3 regions of the Cronobacter sakazakii genome follow, and region 1 is predicted to be linked to each of the others. Evidence: riboswitches for the same ligand, from Rfam matches in the RefSeq annotation. Region 1 holds a riboswitch; each other region holds the start of a gene.
What was found. Region 1 has a riboswitch for thiamine pyrophosphate ahead of thiC (phosphomethylpyrimidine synthase ThiC). Riboswitches for the same ligand answer to the same signal wherever they lie in the genome.
Positions count from the first base shown of each region.

Region 1 (2,261 bases):
GCAGAACCAGCCAGACCGGCGCGTCCTCCCAGAGACCAATTTGCAGCGCCTTTTCGCCCGTCAGACCAAAATCCGCGGCCCGGCCGTAAGGTAATTCTGCTTTTGGCAGCCATAATTTCTGTTCATGGCTGACTATCCACCAGCCATGGTCTAAATTTTCTAGTGTACGTTCCATAATTGATTGCACTACCTCTGCTTCACTGGCACGTTATTAACATTGTTCTTACATATTTTGGGTCATTTGCGTTTTTACATCTTATATCTCATGGAGTCGATCATGCTAAACCAGCTAAAAAGTCTGACGGAACGCGTTGGTGGGAGTAATGAGTTAGTTGATCGTTGGCTTGCTGCCCGCAACCATCTGTTAGTCACCTATTACAAGATGGTCGGCATCAAACCCGGCAAGGAGCCGATGACTGCGCTTGATGAACAGGCGCTGGACGATTTCTGTCACTGCCTGGTGGATTACCTCTCCGCCGGACATTTCAATATTTATGAGCGCGTCATCAGCGAAATGGAAGGCACCAGCCCGCTGGTCGCCGCCACGCAAATCTATCCTCAGCTGGAATCCAACACCCAGCAAATCATGGATTTCTACGACACACATCTGGAAAGCGCTATCGACCACGATAACTGCCTGGAGTTTCAGGAAGCGCTTTCCGGCATTGGCGAGGCGCTCGCCGCCCGCTTCGCGCTGGAAGATAAGCTCATTTTGCTGGCTTATGACAACAACCTCGGCGAAAGCGCCAATGATGAAACCGGCCTCGCCAAACCGGCTTGAGTTCGGCTGTATTAACGAGTAGTTTAAATATGCCCCCGCGGTTTTAGCGGGGTTTATCTTGTCGGAGTGCCCAGTGCGACAGCACGGGCTGAGACCGTTAATTCGGGATCCGCGGAACCTGATCAGGTTAATACCTGCGAAGGGAACAAGAGTAATTCCATTTTGCCCCGCTCAGGGTGTCGTTTCGCCCTGATGCCCTGTTAAGGGTGCCCGGGCGCACGCCATTACTCCTCCGTTGTTCTGACAAGCCACTTCCTGACCGTTAACTGGAATGCGCTATGTCTGTATCAAACAAACCTGGCCGCCGCGAGCAGCGCGCCGCCGCACAACACTTTATCGACACGCTGGAAGGCACCGCTTTTCCTAACTCTCACCGCATCTATCTCACCGGTTCGCGTGAAGATATCCGCGTGCCAATGCGCGAAATCCGCCTGAGCCCGACGCTTGCGGGCGGCAGCAAAGAGAACCCGCGCTATGAGCCTAACGAACCGGTGCCGGTGTATGACACCTCCGGCCCTTACGGCGATCCGGCGGTGCGCATCGACGTTCGCGAAGGGCTGGCTAAACTGCGCAGCGCCTGGATAGATGCGCGTAACGATACCGAAACCCTGGATTCCCTCAGCTCCGCGTATACCCGCGAGCGGCTCGCCGACGACGGTCTGGATGAGTTGCGCTTTCGCGGGCTGCTGACGCCAAAGCGCGCAAAGGCGGGCAAGCGCGTCACCCAGTTGCACTACGCGCGCCAGGGTATCGTGACGCCGGAGATGGAATTTATCGCCATTCGTGAAAACATGGGCCGCGAGCGCATTCGCACGGCGGTACTGCGCCAGCAGCATCCGGGCCACGGCTTTGGCGCGCGCCTGCCGGAGAACATCACGCCGGAGTTCGTGCGTGACGAAGTGGCCGCCGGGCGCGCCATTATTCCAGCCAACATCAATCACCCCGAATCGGAGCCGATGATTATCGGTCGTAATTTCCTGGTAAAGGTCAACGCCAATATCGGCAACTCGGCGGTGACGTCGTCTATCGAAGAGGAAGTCGAAAAACTGGTCTGGGCGACCCGCTGGGGCGCGGACACGGTGATGGATCTCTCCACCGGCCGCTACATTCACGAAACCCGCGAATGGATCCTGCGCAACAGCCCGGTGCCGATCGGTACGGTACCGATCTACCAGGCGCTGGAGAAGGCCAACGGGATCGCCGAAGATCTGAGCTGGGAGATGTTCCGCGACACGCTGCTTGAGCAGGCCGAACAGGGCGTCGATTACTTCACCATTCACGCGGGCGTGCTGCTGCGCTATGTGCCGATGACCGCAGGCCGCCTGACGGGCATCGTCTCGCGTGGCGGCTCGATCATGGCGAAATGGTGCCTGTCGCATCATCGTGAAAACTTCCTCTACGAGCATTTCCGCGAGATCTGCGAAATCTGCGCCGCCTATGACGTCTCGCTGTCGCTCGGCGACGGTCTGCGCCCCGGCTC
Region 1 is NZ_CP011047.1:669,049-671,309, forward strand. It holds gene nudC (NAD(+) diphosphatase) at 1-175, opposite strand, end outside; gene CSK29544_RS03150 (Rsd/AlgQ family anti-sigma factor) at 278-781, shown strand; TPP riboswitch at 834-943, shown strand; gene thiC (phosphomethylpyrimidine synthase ThiC) at 1,060-2,261, shown strand, end outside.

Region 2 (2,261 bases), 1.9 Mb from region 1:
GCGGTGTAAGTGAACTGCAGTTGCCATGTTTTACGGCAGTGAGAGCAGAGATAGCGCTGATGTCCGGCGGTGCTTTTGCCGTTACGCACCACCCCGTCAGTAGCTGAACAGGAGGGACAGCTGATAGAAACAGAAGCCACTGGAGCACCTCAAAAACACCATCATACACTAAATCAGTAAGTTGGCAGCATCACCCATTATCGGAAGTCATTTTAAGTGACTCTGCGGGTTCTGTTAGATCGTGACGCTGCAAGATCGTATAACGATTAATGATAGCAGTGACAAGGTCCTGGTCGTGGAAGACTGATATGAGATATAGTTTGATATTATTGTGTCTGATTACGGGTACGTGCGGAGCAACCCAAATGACGGGATTTGGCGCAAGGTATTACGATGATATTACCGATGTTTATTCTGATAATCATGAAACCGATAAAGATCTGGTGCCCGTTATTGCTATAGGAACCACCGAATACAAGTTTGAGGTTAACACGCTTGCAGCTATCGCTAAGAATGCCGGTGTAAAGGTAAATAAAGATAACCTGGCTTCCTGGATTTGCCTAAAATCAGGGGGCATCAATTATTGGTTTATTTCTGATAATGAGATGGGAGCGGGGGATTTAACCGCGGTGGCAATAGCGAAAGATGGATCGCCTTGTACACCTTACAAGGGAGTATTACAAGTATCCGTTAAGGCGCCTGTGTTAACGACTAAAGAAGAAACAGAAAAATATTTTAATCATAAGCCTAAGAAAGATATCGTTATGTACTACAAGGATGTCGCAAAATCAGGTGAATACACGCAAAGTAACAGCATCATGTACTATCTGAAAGATGATAAAGTTCAGGGGGTTGTTATTAGCCAGGGGACGACCAACTGACAGGCGTCTTAGCCGTAAGGTCAGGAGTCATTTTTAATGAAACTCTGATGCCTATTTCTTTATTAATCTTAAAACCAATGGTAATGGCTCTTTCTCCAAAAATCACACTTCAGCACCGCATCAATTTATCAGAACCAATGAAATCGCCAGCAAATGAAGATGGCGGCCTGTTGTTCAGGATCGTAACGTTTTCTGATGTGGCCCAAACCGGGACGCAGCCTATTTTTTAGGGTTGAGTCTTTGGCTTGCCGCTGGCATGATCCACAACAGAGAGTAATGTAGCGTTAATCGCAACGTTTTGATTTTGCAGTAAATGACTCGGGGTGCCCTTCTTTGTGAAGGCTGAGAAATACCCGTATTACCTGATCTGGATAATGCCAGCGTAGGGAAGTCAGATGCCTGTCCGGTATCCCGTCTTCGCGCCTGGCAGGAGAGAATCATGTCTTCTGACCTGCTTTGCGGCTCGCACGCCGCGCCTGTTGTCACCCAACTTCGCCGTCACGCGCCGCTGGTACACTGCATTACCAACGATGTGGTGCAAAATTTCACTGCCAATGTCCTGCTCGCGCTCGGCGCCTCGCCCGCGATGGTCGTGGATACTGACGAAGCCGCGCAGTTCGCGGCCATCGCCGATGCCTTACTCATAAACCTCGGTACCCTCACACGCCCGCAGCAGCAGGCGATGCGGGCGGCTATCGACAGCGCCTGCGCGGCGGGCAAGCCGTGGACGCTTGACCCGGTCGCCGTCGGCGCGCTCACGCTGCGCACGGAATTTGCGCAGGAGATTCTGGCGCGTCGTCCCGCCGCCATTCGCGCTAACGCCTCGGAAATCCGCGCGCTGGCAGGCGAAAGCGGCGGCGGGCGCGGCGTTGACGCAACCGAAAGCGCGCACCATGCACGTGAGGCGGCCCGCTTACTGGCGCGTCGCAGCGGCGCAGTTGTCGCCGTGACCGGTGAGGTCGATTACATCACCGATGGCGAACGCATGGTCGCAGTTGATGGTGGCACCGCGATGCTGACCCGCGTGGTGGGCACCGGCTGCGCACTCTCGGCGGTCGTCGCCGCCTGCTGCGCGCTGCCGGGCGATCGCCTGGAGAATGTCGCAACGGCCTGCTGGCTGATGAAGCGGGCGGGCGAAGAGGCGTTGACCGTCTCCCGTGGCCCCGGCAGTTTCGCCAGCGCGTTGCTGGATAATCTGCATGCGCAGGCGTTCGGAGGTGCTTATGAAACGCATTAACGCGCTCACCATCGCCGGTACCGACCCGAGCGGCGGGGCGGGGATTCAGGCCGATCTCAAAACCTTCTCGGCGCTCGGTGCTTACGGCACGTCCGTCGTCACGGCGCTGGTGGCGCAGAACACCCGCGGCGTGCAGTCGGTCT
Region 2 is NZ_CP011047.1:2,531,555-2,533,815, forward strand. It holds one part of gene CSK29544_RS12105 (IS1-like element IS1B family transposase) at 1-140, opposite strand, end outside; gene CSK29544_RS12110 (hypothetical protein) at 366-881, shown strand; gene CSK29544_RS22930 (hypothetical protein) at 929-1,111, shown strand; TPP riboswitch at 1,191-1,287, shown strand; gene thiM (hydroxyethylthiazole kinase) at 1,321-2,118, shown strand; gene thiD (bifunctional hydroxymethylpyrimidine kinase/phosphomethylpyrimidine kinase) at 2,105-2,261, shown strand, end outside.
Region 2: another riboswitch for thiamine pyrophosphate. It lies ahead of thiM (hydroxyethylthiazole kinase); the one in region 1 lies ahead of thiC (phosphomethylpyrimidine synthase ThiC).

Region 3 (2,261 bases), 460 kb from region 1:
ACCAGCTTAAGATCCGCGCTTTTGATGACTACTTTGGCTATCGCGCGCTGATTGATGAAGTGAATTTCTGGGTACTGCCGGAGATAGGCGAAGAGCTGAGCTGCGCCGTTCAGCTTGAAGGCCCGACGCGCGACGCCGACGAAAAAGCCGTAGAAAGCCGCCTCGAAGAAGGCTGCTACTACCTGCTGTTTGATTCCCGCTCGCGCGTGGGCGCGATGCCGGAGGTACGCCGCTGGATAAGCTCGCGCTTTACGCCTGCCCGCCTGCTGCACCGCGCCGCGCCGCACTATCAGCGCCTCTGGTTTCCGGCTTACGGCCTGCTGCCGCGCTGGCACCACGCGCCGCAAATTCCTGAGGCGCAGAAACCCGCCGGGCTTGAGCGTCTGACGCTCACCTTTTATGGCGACCACAATGAAAACCGCATTATCGGCGCGTTGTTGCGCGACATTCTGGCGCAGGAGCAGGTGGAGCTGGAATTGCGGGAAGTGAGCTATGAGGAGTGGTATCAGGGCGATATCACCAGCGATCTGTGGCTTAACAGCGCCAACTTTACGCTGCCGCTCGATTTCTCGCTGTTCGCGCACCTGTGCGAAGTGCCGCTCATTCAGCGCTGCATCCCGCTCGACTGGCAGGGCGACGCGCAGCGCTGGCGCACCGGCGCGCTGAACCTGCCGCAGTGGTGCCGCACGATGCTGGAGCGTCAGGACATTCTGCCGCTGATTCATCACTGGCTGATGCTCCAGGGCCAGCGCAGTATGCGCGGCGTGCGCATGAACACGCTCGGCTGGTTTGATTTTAAATCCGCCTGGTTTGCGCCGCCGGAGCCGTAACCCTTTCGCAACATTACGCAAATCATTACAATGGGCCGTTCTCAACGGGGTGCTGCCGGCTGACCGGTGCGCTGAGATAATACCCGTCGAACCTGATCCGGATAACGCCGGCGAAGGGATTTGAGGCTACCGCTCAAAATCCTTTGCCCCCATTTGATAAAGGTGCAAAGTGTTAAAAAAACTGCTTCCTCTGCTGGCGCTCGCCGCCGCTCCGGCTTTCGCCAAACCTGTTCTGACCGTCTACACCTACGACTCTTTCTCCTCGGAGTGGGGCCCTGGCCCGAAAATTAAAACCGCCTTTGAAGCCGACTGCGGCTGCGAGCTGAAATTCGTGGCGCTGGAAGATGGCGTCTCGCTGCTTAACCGCCTGCGCATGGAAGGCAAAAACAGCAAAGCCGATGTGGTGCTGGGCCTGGATAACAACCTGCTTCAGGCCGCAACCGCAACCGGGCTGTTCGCGAAAAGCGGCGTTCCGGCAGGTGAAGTTAACGTGCCGGGCGGCTGGAATAACGACACCTTTGTACCGTTCGACTACGGCTGGTTCGCCTTCGTTTATGACAAAAACAAACTGAAAAACCCGCCGAAAAGCCTGAAAGAGCTGGTTGAGAGCGATCAGAAATGGCGCGTGATCTATGAAGATCCGCGCACCAGCACGCCGGGGCTCGGCCTGCTGCTGTGGATGCAGAAAGTCTATGGCGATAACGCGCCGGACGCCTGGCAGAAGCTCGCTGCAAAAACCGTTACCGTCACCAAAGGCTGGAGCGAAGCCTACGGCCTGTTCCTGAAAGGCGAAGGCGATTTGGTGCTGAGCTACACCACCTCGCCCGCCTACCACATTATTGAAGAGAAAAAAGAGAACTACGCCGCCGCGAATTTCAGCGAAGGCCACTACCTGCAGGTGGAAGTCGCGGCACGCACCGCCGCCAGCAAACAGCCGGCGCTGGCGGAAAAATTCCTGAAGTTTATGGTTTCGCCTGCGTTCCAGAATGCAATTCCTGCCGGCAACTGGATGTACCCGGTGACCAGCGTCGCGCTGCCGGAAGGCTTTAACGCGCTGACCCGGCCGCAGACCACCCTGCAATTCACCTCACAGGAAGTGGCCGCACAGCGCGCGCAATGGACGAGTGAATGGCAACGCGCCGTGAGCCGCTGATCCCCGGCTGGCTCTGGCCCGGCCTCACCGCCGCCCTGCTGATGGCGGCGGTGGCGCTGGCGGCGTTCGCAGCACTCTGGACACACGCGCCGCACACCGATGCACGCGCGCTGCTGCACGACAGCTATCTGTGGCACGTGGTGCGCTTCTCGTTCTGGCAGGCATTTCTCTCCGCGCTGCTTTCCGTCGTGCCCGCTATTCCACTCGCCCGCGCGCTCTACCGCCGCCGCTTTCCGGGGCGGCGAATGCTGCTGCGCCTGTGCGCCATGACGCTTATC
Region 3 is NZ_CP011047.1:208,139-210,399, forward strand. It holds gene sgrR (HTH-type transcriptional regulator SgrR) at 1-830, shown strand, start outside; TPP riboswitch at 866-967, shown strand; gene thiB (thiamine ABC transporter substrate binding subunit) at 1,000-1,983, shown strand; gene thiP (thiamine/thiamine pyrophosphate ABC transporter permease ThiP) at 1,959-2,261, shown strand, end outside.
Region 3: another riboswitch for thiamine pyrophosphate. It lies ahead of thiB (thiamine ABC transporter substrate binding subunit); the one in region 1 lies ahead of thiC (phosphomethylpyrimidine synthase ThiC).